DNA from 4 places in the Gordonia sp. DT219 genome. Region 1 is predicted to be linked to each of the others. Evidence: riboswitches for the same ligand, from Rfam matches in the RefSeq annotation. Region 1 holds a riboswitch; each other region holds the start of a gene.
The links. A riboswitch is a leader RNA that binds a small molecule or an ion and turns the genes downstream of it on or off. The one in region 1 is predicted to bind S-adenosylmethionine.
Positions count from the first base shown of each region.

Region 2: another riboswitch for S-adenosylmethionine. It lies ahead of ACPXB3_RS12330 (bifunctional o-acetylhomoserine/o-acetylserine sulfhydrylase); the one in region 1 lies ahead of ACPXB3_RS10845 (ABC transporter substrate-binding protein).
Region 3: another riboswitch for S-adenosylmethionine. It lies ahead of ACPXB3_RS11320 (aminotransferase class V-fold PLP-dependent enzyme); the one in region 1 lies ahead of ACPXB3_RS10845 (ABC transporter substrate-binding protein).
Region 4: another riboswitch for S-adenosylmethionine. It lies ahead of ACPXB3_RS00740 (amino acid ABC transporter permease); the one in region 1 lies ahead of ACPXB3_RS10845 (ABC transporter substrate-binding protein).

Region 1 covers NZ_JBNCNR010000007.1:12,592-16,800, reverse strand. The annotation lists gene ACPXB3_RS10855 (DUF998 domain-containing protein) at 1-290, opposite strand, end outside; gene ACPXB3_RS10850 (aldehyde dehydrogenase family protein) at 396-1,748, opposite strand; SAM riboswitch class IV at 1,981-2,099, shown strand; gene ACPXB3_RS10845 (ABC transporter substrate-binding protein) at 2,252-3,922, shown strand; gene ACPXB3_RS10840 (ABC transporter permease) at 3,919-4,209, shown strand, end outside.
Region 2 covers NZ_JBNCNR010000008.1:135,533-139,741, forward strand. The annotation lists gene metX (homoserine O-acetyltransferase MetX) at 1-477, opposite strand, end outside; gene ACPXB3_RS12330 (bifunctional o-acetylhomoserine/o-acetylserine sulfhydrylase) at 535-1,887, opposite strand; SAM riboswitch class IV at 1,950-2,069, opposite strand; gene ACPXB3_RS12335 (PE-PPE domain-containing protein) at 2,291-3,847, shown strand; gene ACPXB3_RS12340 (MFS transporter) at 3,904-4,209, shown strand, end outside.
Region 3 covers NZ_JBNCNR010000007.1:119,481-123,689, reverse strand. The annotation lists gene ACPXB3_RS11330 (hypothetical protein) at 90-401, opposite strand; gene ACPXB3_RS11325 (hypothetical protein) at 914-1,345, opposite strand; gene ACPXB3_RS11320 (aminotransferase class V-fold PLP-dependent enzyme) at 1,342-2,712, opposite strand; SAM riboswitch class IV at 2,730-2,843, opposite strand; gene ACPXB3_RS11315 (isochorismate synthase) at 2,935-4,035, shown strand; gene ACPXB3_RS11310 (GNAT family N-acetyltransferase) at 4,044-4,209, opposite strand, start outside.
Region 4 covers NZ_JBNCNR010000001.1:148,046-152,254, reverse strand. The annotation lists gene ACPXB3_RS00750 (ABC transporter substrate-binding protein) at 1-779, opposite strand, end outside; gene ACPXB3_RS00745 (amino acid ABC transporter ATP-binding protein) at 873-1,685, opposite strand; gene ACPXB3_RS00740 (amino acid ABC transporter permease) at 1,682-2,695, opposite strand; SAM riboswitch class IV at 2,827-2,935, opposite strand; gene coaD (pantetheine-phosphate adenylyltransferase) at 3,062-3,550, opposite strand; gene rsmD (16S rRNA (guanine(966)-N(2))-methyltransferase RsmD) at 3,563-4,132, opposite strand.

The DNA of each region.
Region 1 (4,209 bases):
CAGGCGACCCCGACGACTCCGAACACCACGAACAGCGCACCGAGGACGCGGACCCCGACTCGGCCGCCGGCGGATCGCCATACGCCGATACCGAATCCGATCATCAACGCGGTGAACACCGGCACCAGCCATTGCAGAAACCGCTGCGTCGGTGCGCCGGTCGCCGACAACTCGCTGATCGCCTGATCGGTCCGGCTGTACCCGCCGTAGCGGGACGCAGCGACCGCATCGTTGGCGAGGATGTAGAGCAACGCGTACATGGGTCCGCACGCGAGGAGTCCCGTCGTCACCCTGCCGACTGTCGCCCTGCCGTTCGCCACATATTCAACGTAGAAGCCCCGGAGTGGCGCTCACCAGGGTCTTTGGTCGGAATCCACCGCGGTCGCGCGGCGAACTCACGGCCCGGGCGGCGCGTAATGCACGACCTTGACCGTGGTCATCTCGTCGAGGAGTTCGGGGCCGAAGCCGAAGCCGGTCCCGCTGGCGCCGCGTGGCTGTGAAGCACCGCCGGGCGCCCCACCGAACACGGCGTTGATCTTCACCGTCCCGACGGGCAGGGCGCGCCACGCCTCCTGTGCGTGCGCCATGTCGGCGGTGAGAACGGTTGCGGCCAAGCCGTATCGGTCATCGGCGGCCTCGACGAGCGCAGTGACGAAGTCGTCGACCACCCGCACCGGGGCGATCGGCCCGAACGTCTCCTCGCGCAGGATCGTCATGTCGGGGGTGCAGCCGGTCAGCACCGTGGGCGGGTAGAAGCTGCCGATGTCGTCGGAGATGACACCGCCGGTCCGGATCTGCGCGCCTTGCGCCACGGCGCCGCGGACCTGCGCGTGCACGGCGTCGCGCTGACGGTTGTCGACCAGCGGCCCGATACGTTCGCCCCACCTGCGCGCCTGCCCGCACAGCTCGTCGATGAAGGCGTCGGCGACGTCGGCGGTCACATACACCCGCTCCACCGACACGCAGATCTGTCCCGCGTTCGCGAAGCATCCGAGGGCCGCTTCTTCGGCGGCCCACGCGGGATCGACCCCGGAGTCGACGATGAGCGGATCGTTGCCGCCGTTCTCGAGCAGCACCTTGGTGCCGTGCTCCGCACATGCCCGGCGGATCTCGGTGCCGGTCGCGGTACTGCCCACGTGCGCAACCACATCCACCTCCGGCGACGCCGCGAGATGCGCACCCACCTCGCCTGCGCCGTCGACGATGCTCAGCACCCCGTCGGGCAGATGCTCGGCGATGATCTCGGCGAAGCGCCGACCTGTGGTGGGGCAGCGTTCACTTGGCTTGTGTACCACCGTGTTTCCGGTGACCAACGCTGCGCCGAGCAATCCGGCCGCCACGGCGGCTGGATCGTTCCACGGGGTCAGCACCGCGACCACACCGCGCGGCTCGGGCACCATCACGTCGAGCGCCGAGCGTTGCCCCTGCAGGGTCCGGCCCCGATGCACGGGTCCGAGTTCGGCGTACTGGAGCAGCGTCGATACGCCGGCGGCCACGCCACCCAGCGAATCGTCACCGGTCTTGCCCGTTTCGCGTTCGTTCCAGCCGGCGAGTTCGGCGGCCGCATCGCCGACCGCCACGGCCGCCTCACGTAAGCGCTCGGCACGCTCGGCCGCAGGGGTCGCCGCCCAGTCCCCGGCCGCCGCGCGTGCCGTGGTGATCGCGGCGTCGACCTGCTCGTCGGTGGCCGCGGGAACCTGCGAGACGATGTCGCCGGTCCTCGGGTCGTGGACTGTGATCGTTTCCATGGTCTCCAACACGGTGGGCCGCGTACCCGTTCTCGGGGCAATCGACACCTGCCGCCGGCCGATACATCCGGCGGCGCCCGTCACCGGCCCTGTAGACCCTCGCCGACCTTCGCGCCAGGTTAAGTCCGTCGCGATTCGAAATCACACGAAGTAGTGACTAACCGGCGAGTCTGAGTACTGTTCTGCTCAGTGGTCGACCCGCCAAAACCTTTGGTGGACTTCGATCGCTCTGTGTCAACGAGTACCAGTGCCAAGTTCCAGCTGGCTGGTCGGCAACCCTCCACCGCGGCGGGGTGCCCTGGATAAAGGACACGGCTCCAGCCCAAGCCGGGCATGGAGCAAGCGCGGGTTCACATATGGGTGCCCGAGGTGAATTCGGGAGTTCGATGATCAACCATGCCCGACCGACGAAGTCGGTTCGCGTCCCCCTGTCCGACCCACACCTGCCTGTGAGCGGACCCCAAAGGCCGATGTCAGCCACCCATTACCTCAGGAGAACGACCATGTCCCGACCAGCCGGCCGATTCAGACACCGACGCAATGCCACCCTCCTTGCGGCCGTCTCGATCGGACTCATCGCGAGTGCCTGTAGCTCGGGGAACAGCAGCAACTCGGCGACCGCCACGGGCAACCCGGTCGACGGCGGGACGCTGCGATTCGCCAGCGCCTCGGGTCCGGGCAGTTGCCTCGACCCGCACCAGAGTCCGGCCGACGTCGCGGGCTTCTATGCCCGTCCGATCCTGGACTCGCTGGTCGCCTTGAACAAGGACGGCTCGCTCCATCCATGGCTGGCGACCAAGTGGAGCGTCTCGCCCGACCAACTCACCTATTCGTTCACCCTGCGCGACGACGTCACGTTCTCCAACGGGGAGAAGTTCGACGGCAATGCGGTCAAGGCGAACCTCGACCACATCGTCAACCCGGCCACCAAGTCACAGTTGGCCGCCAACACCATCTCGACCTACACCGGCACCACCGTCATCGACCCGACACACGTCGAAGTCAAGTTCTCCCAGCCGAACTCGGCATTCCTGCCATCGCTTTCCACCGCGTATCTCGGTATCGAGGCACCGTCGACTCTCACACACGGCCCAGATGCCCTGTGCAGCAAGATCGTCGGCACCGGCCCGTTCATCAGCGAGAACGGCTACACCCCGAACAAGGGCATCGACTACACCCGCAACGACGCCTACAACTGGGGGCCGGGCAACGCCGACCACACCGGCAAGGCGCATCTGCAGAAGATCAGCATCCAGGAGATTCCCGAGGACTCGTCCCGCTACGGCGCACTGACCAGCAACCAGGTCGATGCGATCGCCAGCGTTCCGCCGGTCAACGTCTCCCAGCTCAAGAAGACCCCCGGATTCACCGTCGACACCGCTGCGGCCCCGGGTGGAAACTACAACTACTACCCCAACACGGAGACCGGCGTGTTCTCCGATGTCAAAGTCCGCGAAGCCTTCCGGGCCGGCATCGACTGGGACACCATCGTCGACAAGCTGTACTTCGGGGTCTTCCAGCCCGCCAACAACATCCTGAGCCCCGCCACGGTCGGTTACAACAAGGCAAGCGAATCCGCGTACGGCTACGACGAACACAAGGCCAATCAACTTCTCGACGAGGCCGGCTGGACCGCCCGTGACAGCGACGGCTACCGCACCAAGAACGGGAAGCGACTCACGGTAGTTCATCCATTCCTCAAGGAGTATGCCCGCGAGCAGCGCGACACCCTGCTCGAGCAGGTGCAGTCGTCGGCCAAGAAGCTCGGCATCGACTACCAGATCAAGAACATCACCATCGACGACTACTACAAGGTGATCTTCACCAAGGGCTACGACGTGCTGGACCTGAGCTGGCAGCGCGCATCACCGGACGCGCTTCGCACACTGATGGATTCGTCCAACATCCCGCAGCCGCCGGACCACTTCGGCACCAACTTCGCACGGTATTCGAACCCGGCCGTCGACACCGATCTCCGGTCGGCGCTGGCCGAGACCGACCTGACCAAACAGTCGGCCCTCTACGGCAACGCCCAGCAGCAGATCGCCAAGGACGCCGCGGTGTTCCCGGTCTACGTCTTCAACTACGCACTGGGCCGCAACAACAAGGTCCAGGGTGTCAAGTTCGAGCCGCAGGCGTTCCCCACGTTCTACGACGCCTGGGTCACGCAATGACGGTGATCGATACGGTGGCCGCCCCGACCGAGGTTCCGCGCACGCGGACTCTGGGCTGGGCGATCGCCCGCCGATTGCTGGTCTCGCTCCTCGTGCTGTGGGGCGCGATCACCGCGACCTTCATCGTGATCCACGCGGGCAGCGGGTCGGCGGTCAACTCGATCGTCGGTACCGCCCAGGTCTCGCCGGAAGTGCGGGCCCAGATCATCAGCGACTACAAACTCGATGATCCGATCGTCGTGCAGTACTTCAACTATCTCGGGCGCCTCCTACACGGCGACCTCGGC
Region 2 (4,209 bases), on a different contig from region 1:
GCCGATGCTCTCGATGCCGAGGGCGTCGAGCAGCGCCGCCTCGGCGCGCACCTGATCGAGCACCGTGATGGCGGGGAATCGGGAACCCCACGGTCGCCCATCCGGATCGGGCGACGCCGGTCCCGTCGATCCCCGGCAGCCGCCGAGGACGTTGGCGCAGATGACACACCACTCGTCGGTGTCGATCGCGCCGCCCGGTCCGATCAGACCGTCCCACCAGCCCGGCGCGGGGTGTTCGTCGGTGGGCGGGCCGGTGACATACGAGTCACCGGTCAGTGCGTGCAGGGCGAGGATCACATTGTCCCGTGCGGGCGACAACGTCCCCCAGCGCTGAAACGCCAGGGTGACGTCGTCGATCCGTTCGCCGCACTCGAGCGCCAACGATCCCAGGCGCATTCGCACCATCTGCCCGTCGGGAACCTGCTCCCATTCGGGCTGATGCGCTGCGGACGCCTGGGGGTCGATGCTCACCGACACGGGATGTTGTGCTCCTGTCCTCGGTCTACTCGGCTGTCTCGGTGTACTCGGCTGGGTCTACTCGGCCGCCGCGAAGCCCTGGTCGAGGTCGGCGATGATGTCGTCGATGCCCTCGATCCCGACGGCGAGCCGGACCAAACCGGGGGTGACGCCTGCGGCGAGCTGCTCTTCGGGGGTCAGCTGGCTGTGGGTGGTGGACGCCGGGTGGATCACCAGCGAACGCACATCACCGATGTTGGCGACGTGGCTGTGCAAGGTCAACGCCTCCACGAACCGCTTGCCCGCGTCGACGCCACCGGTGATCTCGAATCCGATGATGGCGCCCTGACCCTTTGGTGCGAGCTCCTGGCCGCGCTGGTACCACGGCGAGGACTTCAGTCCGGCGTAGGTGACCGACTCGACCTGTGCGTGATCGCTGAGGTATTCGGCGACGCGCGCGGCGTTGGCGACATGCCGCTCGACGCGCAGGCTCAGCGTCTCGAGGCCCTGCGCGAGCAGGAAGGCATTGAACGGCGAGATCGACGCACCGGTGTCACGCAGCCACTGCACGCGCGCCTTCAGCGCATACGCCGGGGCGCCGAGATCGGCGAATACCGCGCCGTGGTAGCTCGGATCGGGCGTGGTGAATCCCGGGAACAGGTCCTTGCCGTCACGCTGTCCACGCCAGTCGAAGGTGCCGCCGTCGACGATGACCCCGCCGATCGCGGTCCCGTGGCCGCCGATGTACTTGGTCGCCGAGTGCACGACGACGTCGGCGCCGAGGGCCAGTGGGTTCAGCAGATACGGCGTGGCCACGGTGTTGTCGACGATCAGCGGCAGTCCGTTGCGGTGGGCGACCTCGGCGATACCCGGGATGTCGAGGATCTCGTTGTTCGGGTTGGAGATCGACTCGCCGTAGAACGCGCGGGTGTTGTCGCCGATCGCGGCCTGCCACGACTCGGGATCCTCGGGATCTTCGACGAAGGACACCTCGATGCCGAGTTTGGGCAGGGTGTAGTGGAACAGGTTGTAGGTGCCGCCGTACAGACGCGGGCTCGACACCACGTGTCCGCCGTTCTCGACGATGTTGAGGATCGAATACGTGGTGGCCGCCTGACCGGAGGCGACCAGCAGGGCCGCGACACCGCCCTCGAGCGCGGCGATGCGCTGTTCGACGGCATCCTGCGTCGGGTTCATGATCCGGGTGTAGATGTTGCCCGGTTCGGCGAGACCGAAGAGATCGGCGGCGTGCTGGGTGTCGTTGAAGGTGAACGACGTGGTCTGGTAGATGGGCAGTGCGCGTGCGTTCGTCGCGGCGTCGGGGGACTGCCCCACATGGACCTGCTTGGTCTCGAAGCTCCAGTTCTCGGTGGGATCCGGGGCGTCGGTGGGATCCGGGGAATCGGGGCCGTCGTTGGCTGCGTCAGACATGAAAAATAGATCACTTTCTACGGTCGGCAGGGTATGGAGACCCTGTTGGGGTCCGACCTTCGGACCCGCGCTTGCCGGGGACCCATACAGCGATCCCCAACCCGGTCATCACCCGGAGCACCCCACCGCGGTTGGAGGGTTGCCGATCAGCAAGCCGGGGCTTGACGCTGATGCTCATGACCTGGCGACAAGGATATAACACGGTCGTCGTTCGCTGAGAACCCTCCTGCTCAGGCTGGTTGGTGAATTGCGCAGATCGTTATCGGTGTTCTCCGGTCCCGGATTCGCCCGCGGTGTCCATCGAGCGGGGGAATGTGGGGGCGCCCTGGGTGATTGCCCGGTGCCGACCTGCTCCGCCTGCCTAAGCTGCGCAGATCAGCCCTCACCGAAGGACGTGGCAGCGATGGGACTCCGCACCTCGATCCGTGGCGTCTGTCTCGTGTGGGGAGCCGCCTCAATGGGCCTCGCGCTCACCGCCACGATGTTCTGGGGCCATGGGGTGGCGGCGGCGGACACGACATACGACTGCAGCGGCCCGGGCCGGGTGTTCATCGTCGGCGGGACATGGAACTCCGACGGCTCGTACCTCGTCGGTGTGCGACAGCGCTACACCGGCCTCGGCCCGGACAACCGTCCCGACGAGAACAACCCCAACCTCGGCAACCCCTACACCGTCGAGGCGGTGCCGTACGCCGCGACCATCTGGCCGCTGGGATCGGTGGGATACAACGCGAGCCAGACGCAGGGTGCGCAGAACCTCGAACAAGCCGTGGCCACCTATCAGCAGGAATGCGGCACCGACAAGAAGGTCGTCATCGCCGGCTACTCGCAGGGCGCCCGAGTCGCAGGCGACGCGCTGACCGACATCGGCCGGCATCGGCCGGTGACGCTTGCCGACGGGTCGACGTACGTCATCTCCACCACCGACGCCGGCGGCGCGACGACCGTCTCGGGCGAGCTCTACGCGGACCCGCGGATGTCGGCGACTCTCTGGGGACAGGGAATCGAACTGACACTGGTCGGGGCCATTCCGGGGATGACGATGTCGGGGCCACGCGATGGCACCGACTACGGCGGCGTACCCGTCACCACCTACTGCATCGAGGGCGACCCGATCTGCGACCTGCCCGATCCGCTCCATGACCCGATCGGCGACGTCGACGCCTTCTTCGGCTACTGGATCAAGCACGGCCAGTACCCATTCCACATGTACCAATTCCCCGGCACCGGTCAGACGTGGACCGTCAACGGTGCAGCGGAGACGATGACCTGCACCACCGACGGCGCGGTGCGGACATGCACGATCGCCTCGCCCTCGTCGATGGCGATCATCGTGGCGAACGCACTGACCGCAGTCGGCTACACCGGGACCGTTCCGGACCTCATGCGTTACCGCCTGCGCCTGCCCGACATCATCGGCATCACCCTCGCCGACTTTCAACCACCCATCCGCTGGGCCATGGGATGGCTACCGCCGTTACCCCAACTCGGCTACGGCGCATACCTGCCGGATCTGTTCGTCCTCCAGGACATCGCCAACGGTGTGCTCAACTCCGACGCCGACCTGTTCGACCACGGAGTCACCGCGTTGGCGGCCAGCGCCAAGAGCATCGTCTTGTTGCCGAGGAACTTCGCCACGTACTGGGCCGAGCGGGTCGTCGACGGGGTGCAGACAGTGCCGAGCGCAACGACGGCGGTGACAGGGGCCGGTGTCCCGGTGGTGACACGGGCCGAAAGCCCCGACACCGCACCGCCGGCGACCACCACAGCCGCTCCCACCACCACCGCGGCTCCCACTACCACCGCGGCTCCCACCACCGCGGCTCCCACCACCGCGGCTCCCACCACGGCCGCTCCCACCACGGCCGCTCCCACCGCGGCGGCTCCCACCGCCGCGGCTCCCACCACCGCCACCGGCACGGCATCCTCCACCGAGCGTGCCGTACCGACCGTGCCGTGACGATCGTTTCGCGCGGTCGACGGGGCCTGTGAACGAACTCACCGACCGCCCCGGGAATGCTCGCGTGCGCCGTGGTGGTTGCGACTCCTGTGTCCACACCAGCGAATCCCGAGGCGGCAGTTCCCGCCGACGAGCCGGCCACTGCGCACCCGACGACCGACGTCGCTGCGCGTGAAGCCGGGGAGTCGTTGCCGGACAACGGTTCTGCGCGTGTGCGGACGGTCCGCTGGGCGATCCTCGCGATGGCGCTCGGTGGCTTCGGGATCGGCACCACCGAGTTCGTCTCGATGGGTCTGCTCCCCAACATCGCCGGCGCACTCGATGTCACCGAACCCACCGCCGGTTCGGTCATCTCCGCGTAT
Region 3 (4,209 bases), 110 kb from region 1:
TTGGCATGCCGAGGCCAATGGTGAGGCCCCGTGCGGGAACGGCACCGTCCGGTAACGCAGCTCATACGGCCCACCATCCAGATGCCGATTCAGAGAGGCCGCTGAGGCAGCAGCGCCGTGACACTCTCTGCTTCTTCGAGTAGATGCGCTGTGTGGGTGCAGCGCAGTTGAACAAGGTCCTTGATCGCGGCCAAGTCCGCCGCAAGGTCGCGAGAGATGATCGGTTCGTGATGAGCAATGCGGTTGCGAAGCAATCGGATACGGTCAAGGTCGCTATACACGCGAGCTCGGAGTCTCGCCGTACTACCCCGGTTGACGTTGTCGCCGGGCAGGACGGTTGCGATCTGCGAGTCCCAGATGACGGCATCGTAGCGGCTGGTGAACACCTTCTGCCAGAACACGAACTTCACCTCAGGGATGACTTTCCCTGTCGACGATGTGTCCCGACGAGCATTTGCCAGGTCAGTTCGTGGGTTGTACCGGCCACGGGCGTCTGCGGGCAACGACCGTTCAAAACCTTGAGACCAAGGCCAGCGCCTTCCGTAGTGAGCGGCAATCGCGTCCGACACCGCGTTGCGAATTGACACTTCGCACAGATGCAGTGGCAAAAGGAATGCCCCGGCAACTTCTGCGTTCCAGAGTTACAGCTTCAGTGCCCTGCGCGTGCGCGCTTCCCCTGCCGAATCGACTGAGGTCACCGCGTTGTCGTACGTGGACGTTCGCGCCTGGCTGATTGTGCTGCGCACCGCCTTGACCTGCGCCATCGTCATTGCATCGAGAGCCGAGAACACGTACACCGTCTAGCGCTTGCCCTGGGCACATGTTGGTTCGCCTCACCCGGGGACAGCGGAGAACTTCCACAGATGAACCCCGGCGTCCATTCGGACAACCGGGGTTCATCTGTTTCGGTCGCTCAGGCCGCGCGGCGCGGCGCGAACGACGGCAGCACCAGCTGACGCAGCCGGTTGTCGGTGGCCGATCCGTCGAGCGGCACCAGGATCACCGCGTCGGCGACCTCGGCGGCGTAGATGTCGCGGATCAAGGTGACCAGACCGCTCGGCGTGCCGACGTAGCGGACCGTGCCGCCGTCGAGTTCGTCCGGGATGCCGGCGACCGCCGCGCGGGCCGAGGCGGCACTCGGTGCGATCGCCACCTCCACTTCGAGCGCGACCGAGAAGCCGGCAGTGTCGCGGGTGCCCGATCGCAGCACCGAACGGGCGCGCTGCGCGTCACGCAGCGTGGGTCGGCGCACGACGATGGGTGCCGCGTCGGCGGGCTCGTCGCCGAGGATCGCCACGTGCAGCGGCGGACGCCCGATGCTGATGCGGTCGAGTTCGATGCTCATGCCGGGGCTCCTGGGGGTGTCGTCGCGCTCGGTTGCGTGGAGGTCGGTTGCGTGGAGGTCGGTCGGGTGGAGGTCGGTTGCGTGGCGGCCAGTTGCCGCAGGGCGCCGGTGAGGCGGTCGATGTCGGACGAGCCGGTTCCCAGGCCGAAGCTGGCGCGGATCGCGCCGCCGGGGAGTCCGAGGCGGTTGAGTACCGGATGCGCGCAGAATTTGCCGTCGCGCACGCCGATCCCGTGTTCTGCGCTGAGGTATTCCGCGACCGCACGCGGGGTATGTCCGGCAACACTGAACCCGGCGATCCCGACACGATCGGTCACGTCGTCGAAGACCTGCAGGGTGCGGACCCCGTCGACTGCGGCGAGCCCGTCGTCGAGGCGGCGGCGCAGTTCGTGTTCGTGCGCTCCGATCGACTCGATGCCGATGTCGGCGATGGCGTCACACGCAGCGGCGATCGCGATGGCGCCCAACACATTCGGCGATCCGGCCTCGTGCCGGGCAGCACCGGTGTGCCAGGCGGTCGCCGCGCAGTTCTCGTCGGGGCCGTCGACCACACTCACCTGCGCCGACGCCCCGCCGCCCGCGAGGTAGGGATCGGCGTCGTCGAGCCAGTCGGAGCGGCCGATGAGCACACCCGCCCCGAACGGGGCGTAGAGCTTGTGGCCGGAGAACACCAGGTAGTCGATGCCGTGGCTGACCACCGACACCGGGCGGTGGGCGACGAGTTGCGCGGCGTCGACGAGGATGCGCGCACCGTGGCGGTGGGCGATCGCGGCGAGCCGCCCGACCGGCAGCACCTCTCCCGTGACGTTGGATGCGGCGGTCACCGCCAACAGCGATGTGGGGGCCGCGGCGAGCTCGCACTCGAGCGCGGTGAGAGTGTCCTCGATGCTGGGCCGCGCGGTCACGATGCGCGCCGAACCGGCGTCCCGTGACAGCCATGGCAGCAGGTTCGCGTGGTGTTCGATATCGAGGACGACGACGTCGCCGGGTGTGCAGTGAGCGGCCAGATTGATCGCATCGGTGGTGTTGCGCGTGAAGACGACGGTGTCATCGGAACGCCCACGAACGAAGCGCCGCACCGTCTCTCGGCACTGCTCATAGCGCCGGGTGGTGACCTGCGACAGATGGCCGGCGCCGCGGTGAACGCTCGCGTACTGGTGTAGGGCCGCCGACACCGACTCGGCGACGGCGACCAGCGCGGGTGCACTGGCGGCGTAGTCGAGGTTGGCGTAGGCGATCTCGCCACCGCCGGCCAGCGGCGCCTTCTCGTCGGCGCCGACGACCGCCGCCAGCGGTTCGGTACAGGCCGCAAGATTGGCGAAAACGGTATCGGACAGAACGGGTGCGGTGCGCACGACAGCAGTCATCGAAAGAACTCCTCGGAAATCCACGCTTGCCGTGTCCGGTTGGAACACAGCCCGGTCGTCACCCGGAGCACCCCACCGTGGAGGAGGGTTGCCGACCAGCGAGCCGGGGCTTGTCACTGGCACTCATGACCTGACGTCCAGAGTGGCCCATCTCGCGTCGGGGTGTCAATTTTCACTCACCGTGGGCCGAAGTCGCCGCGATGTGGGCGCTAGGTTGGGTTGGTGAGCGGTGACCCGGAAAGCGTCGACAACCCGGCGCAGGCGCCTTTCGTCCTCTCCCGCCCCCACGGGACGGTGCGCGCCGAGGGCATCATCCGGCGCTTCACCGAGGTCGACGCGGCCATCGACGACCTGCGGACCGGCCGCGCCGACACCGTCGTCGGTGCCCTGCCGTTCGATCCCGCCGGCACCTCCGCGTTGATGGTCCCCCGCCGGTTACGACGAGATCTGCCGCCCCTGGCCGGCCGCTCGCCGGCCCGGCACACACTCGACCGGTTCACCGAGATCCCCGACGCCGCCACCCACCGCGACCGCGTGCGGCGCGCAGTCGCCGCCATCACTGCAGGCGACCTCGACAAAGTGGTGCTCGCGAGAACCGTTCGGGCAGTGCTCGATTCCCCGGCCGAGGTGACCGGACTGCTGGATGCACTGGCCCATGGCAACAGTGAACACAATGCCTTCGCCGTCGACACCGGACCGGGCTGGTTACTCGGTGCGAGCCCGGAGTTGTTGCTACGCAAGGCCGGTCGCGAGGTGACGTGCCGGCCGTATGCTGGGTCGGCGCCCCGGTTCCCCGATCCGGTCGCCGACCGCGAGGCCCGCGAGAAGCTGGCCGCATCCGGCAAGGACCACCGCGAGCATGCCTTCGTGGTCGACCATCTGCGCCGACGACTCGCGCCGCTTTGCGACGAGATCACCATTCCGGATGCCCCACAACTGTTGTCGACCGGAGAGATGTGGCATCTGGCCACCCCGATCCGGGCGCACCTGACCGATCCCGATCTCAACGCGCTGGAACTCGCCCTCGCCCTGAGTCCCACTCCCGCGGTGTGCGGAACGCCGACAGATGTTGCGGCACAGTTCATTCGCGACCACGAGGAGCCGCGCGGAAATTATGCAGGCGCCGTCGGCTGGGCCGACGCCCACGGTGACGGCGAATGGATGGTCACCATCCGCTGCCTCGAGATCGACTCCGACGGACGATCCTTTCGCACCTGGGCCGGCGGCGGCATCGTCGCCGACTCCGATCCCGACGCCGAGCTCGCGGAGACCACCGCCAAATTACGAACGGTGCTGCGGGCGTTGGGTGTCGACGGCAGCTAACCGACCTTTCAGCCGATCTTCTCGTATTCGACCTCGTCGACGTGCACACCCCAGACGTCGCCGGAACGCACTCGTCCGGTCGGAGCCCATCCACGGCCGGCGTAGAAATCCATCGCTCGCTCATTGCCCTTGAGCACATGCAACCGGGCCACCGGATAACCCTGCCGGGCGATC
Region 4 (4,209 bases), on a different contig from region 1:
TTGGCGGTCTGTACGACGTGGTACGAGATGGTCGGATTGGGCGCCAGATACGCGTCGATCTTGCCCGAGGCGAGCGCCAAATTGAACGAGTTGCCGTCCGGGAAGTACACCACGTTCAACGTCTTGCCCTCGGCAGCGAGTTTGTCGCGCCACTTCAGCAGGATCCGTTCCTGATTGGTGCCCGACCCGACGGCCACGGTCTTACCCGCAAGATTCTCGTAGTTTCCGTCGAAGTTCCACGCGTTCGACTTGAGCACCTCGAAGGCCAGTTCGTCCTTGCGGTACGTGGCGAAGTCGTATTTGTCCTTGCGCTCCTCGGTCACCGTGATGTTGGAGAAGCCCACATCCGAGCGGCCGCTGCTGATGCCGACGAAGAGATTTTCCCACGTGGAGTTGCCGACCACCGGCTTGAGGCCGAGTACCGCCGCGACGGCGCGCCCGAGATCGGGTTCGACGCCGGTCAGCGTGTGCTGATCGGAACCGATGAACGCCAGCGGCGGATTCCCCGAGGGCAGGGCGCCGATGCCGATCGTGAGCTGACCGGAATCACGCACCTTCGCCGGCAGCGCCTTGCGAATCGAATCCACCTGCGGCACAGAGAGCGTGGTCTCCTGCGCCGCCCCGTTGGAGACAGCGCCGATGACGACGCTGCCCGGCGTGCCCGACGAGTCGGCGGCATCACTGGACCCGCCCGAGCAGGCGGTGACCAGTGTTGCGGTGAGTACTCCGCCGATGGCCACGGCGCCGAGCCGGGCGACGAGGGATCGAGAAGATGACATGGTGTAACTCCATTTCTGCAGGGGATGATCGACGAGGCCGGGCGGACACTGTGTCCTCCGCACCCGTCGGCATAGGTGTGACGGACGCGGAATTCAGAGGACCCGCGTCAGGAAATCCTTTGTCCGGGCGTGCGATGGGCTGTCGAGTACCTGTTCCGGCGTGCCCTGCTCGACGATCAGGCCGTCATCGAGGAAGACGACGGTGTCGGCGACCTCACGGGCAAATCCGATCTCGTGGGTGACGATGATCATCGTGGTGCCGGTGGCAGTGAGGTCGGCGATCACCGCGAGCACCTCACCGACGAGTTCGGGATCGAGCGCCGAGGTCGGTTCGTCGAAAAGCAGGACCCGCGGATCGAGCGCGAGCGCCCGAGCAATCGCCACTCGCTGCTGTTGTCCGCCGGAGAGCTGGCGCGGGTATGCGTCGAACTTGTCCGAAAGTCCGACTCGCTCAAGGAGTTTACGCGCGATGTCGCCGGCTTCTGCACGCCGGGCGCGGCGCGTCGACACCAGCGCCGCGGTGATGTTCTCCGCGGCAGTGAGATTGGAGAACAAATTGAACGACTGGAAGACGTAGCCGATGTTGCGCCGTTGACGCAGGATCGCCCGTTCGGGCAGCTCCTTGAGGTGCCCGTTGAGCCGGCGCACGCCGATCAGCTCTCCCCCGACGCTGACATGGCCGGCATCGAGTCGGTCGAGATGGTTGATCGCCCGCAGCAGCGTCGACTTTCCGGAACCCGACGGGCCCAGGACCACCGTCACCTCGCCGGGACGAACACTCAGGTCGATGCCCTGGAGAACGTGATTGTCCCCGTACCAACGGTGCGCGTCGACGATGTCGACACCGGCGCCGCGAGCCCGGTCGGAGGGGGAAACAGCCTGAGCTGTATTCGATTTCACACTCATACCGCACGCATCCAGGGCCGCAATGCGATGCCACGGCGAACTGTCACCACGGCCGTGCGGGCACGTTGCAGCGGAGTCGGCGGCAACGTTCGCACCGCCCCCCGCGCGAAGTGGCGTTCGACGTAGAACTGGACGACCGATACCACGCTGGTCAAGATGACGTACCAGACCGTCGCCACCATGAGCAGGGGAATGATGTCACCGGAGTATGTGCTGCTCTGGGTCGAGACCACGCCGAACAGATCGAGCAACGAGACGTAGTAGACCAGCGAGGTCGACTTGATCAGTCCGATCAGCAGATTCACATAGGACGGCACGATCGTGCGCAGCGCCTGGGGCAGCGTGATCCGCAGGAATTGGTAGCCGCGCGGGATGCCCAGCGCGGCGGCCGCCTCGTGTTGCCCCTGATCGACCGACAGGATCCCACCCCGCACGATCTCCGCGGCGAATGCCGCCTCGTGCACGGTGATACCGACGACCGCGATGATGAAAGGTGTGGCCAGGTCGGCTTCGGATATGTGGAAAAGTCCTGGACCGAAGGGGATTCCGAGACTCAGGCTCTGATAAAGGGCCCCGAAGTTGAACAGGATGAGCAGCAGGACGATCAGCGGAATCGATCGGAAGAACCAGACATAGGCCCAGCTCACCGCCGCCAGGACCGGGTTCTTCGACAGTCGCATGAGCGCGAGCACGATACCGACGCCGAGGCCCAGAACCGCACTGTAGGCGGCGACTTCGAGAGTCACGCCGAGTCCCTCGATCACCACGGGACGAAAGATCCAGTAGCCGAAACGATCCCACTGAAAGAAGGAGTTCGTGGCCACTCCATGGATGATCTGTGCCACGACGACAAGCACGATCGCCGCCAGCACCCAGCGGCCCGGATGCCACAGTGGCACCACACGTTCCGGCCTGGCGACGTCGGGCACCTCGGTGGCTGCCGACGGTGGTGACGGATCGGGCGGCGCATGACCGCGGGCCTTCGTCGACGGCGATGGGGCGGCTGACATGTGTGAACTCTCCTGTACGGGAACGGGGGCAGCACGATGACGCTGCAGACCACACCGACACCCGCGCAATAGCATCAGGCGTCGAGAGACCACGGCGACCGGCGGTTCGATGCGGAACCGGCACGTCGAATCCATCGCGCTTATCGGGGGAAACCCGATCCGGTCGTCACCTGGGGCACCCCACCGCGATGCGAGGGTTGCCGGTCAGCAAGCCAGGGCTTGTCGCTGACGCTCATGACCGTCGAGCTCACGATAGTGAGGCGGCCCTCGCCGGTCAGCGTTCACATTCTCGGAGATTTTTTCCCGGCGCAGGCGCCTCGGATTCGTCCGCTGCAGGCGTCACCGCGCGGCCGGTGACCTGCCGGCTCAGATGGTGCGTTCGCCCGCAAGGTTGGCCTCCAGTCGCCGGAGGATGTGGGGCGCAAGGAACGGCGCCACGTCACCGCCGAGTTTGGCGACCTCCTTGACCAGTGAACTCGATACGTGCGCGTATCGCGGATCGGTCAACAGGAAGACGGTCTCGACGTCGGCCAGTTCCCGGTTCATCTGCGCCATCGGCAACTCGTAGTCGAAATCGACCGCCGAACGCAGCCCCTTGACGATCGAATGGATCGAGTTGTTCCGCAGATAGTCGACGAGCAGTCCCTGCCACCGGTCGACGCGGACGTTGGGCAGATCGGCGCAGTCCTCGGCGATGAGCTCGAGTCGCTCCTCGACGGAGAAGAGACCACGCTTGTTGGGGTTGACCACGACGGTGACCACCAACTCGTCGAAGCACCGGGCCGCGCGCTCCACGACGTAACGGTGTCCGCGTGTGAAGGGATCGAAGGAACCGGGTATCACCGCACTGGTCATGCTCTGCAGAACCTACTCGTCCGCGGCGACACCGGGGCGTGCGACCTTCACCGTGGTGTCGCCATAGGATTTGTCGACGACCAGTTCCCAGCCCGGGGGCCACGAGAGGACGGCTCGGCGTCCGCGCTCGAGGACCACCAGCCCGTCGTCGGTGAGCCAACCACCGGTGGCCAACGCTGACAGATCGGCGGCCACCTCATCATCGGCGAGCGCATACGGAGGGTCGGAGAACACCACGTCGAATCGGCCGGGCGCGGCACCGGCAAGGAATGCCGACACCGGCGAGGTGATCACACGCCCCGAGGCGGCCGCCCCGACGGCCGTCAGATTCGCGGAGATCGTGCGAGCCGCGCGCCCCCGGCTGTCGACGAAGACCGCCGACGACGCCCCGCGCGAGAGCGCTTCGAGGCCGAGCGCGCCGGACCCGGCATAAAGATCGAGCACGTGGGTACTCGTCAGATCGATGCGCGCGTCGAGCATGCTGAAGACCGACTCACGCACACGGTCGGAGGTGGGTCTGGTGCCCTCGTCGGGAACTGTGAGTCTGCGACCGCCGAAGCGACCTGCGATGATCCGCGTCACCGCTCCATACTGCCCTCCCCGTCACCGCGATCCGCACGCCGTAGGCCCGTGCGCAACCGTTTGTGTCCCGCATCACA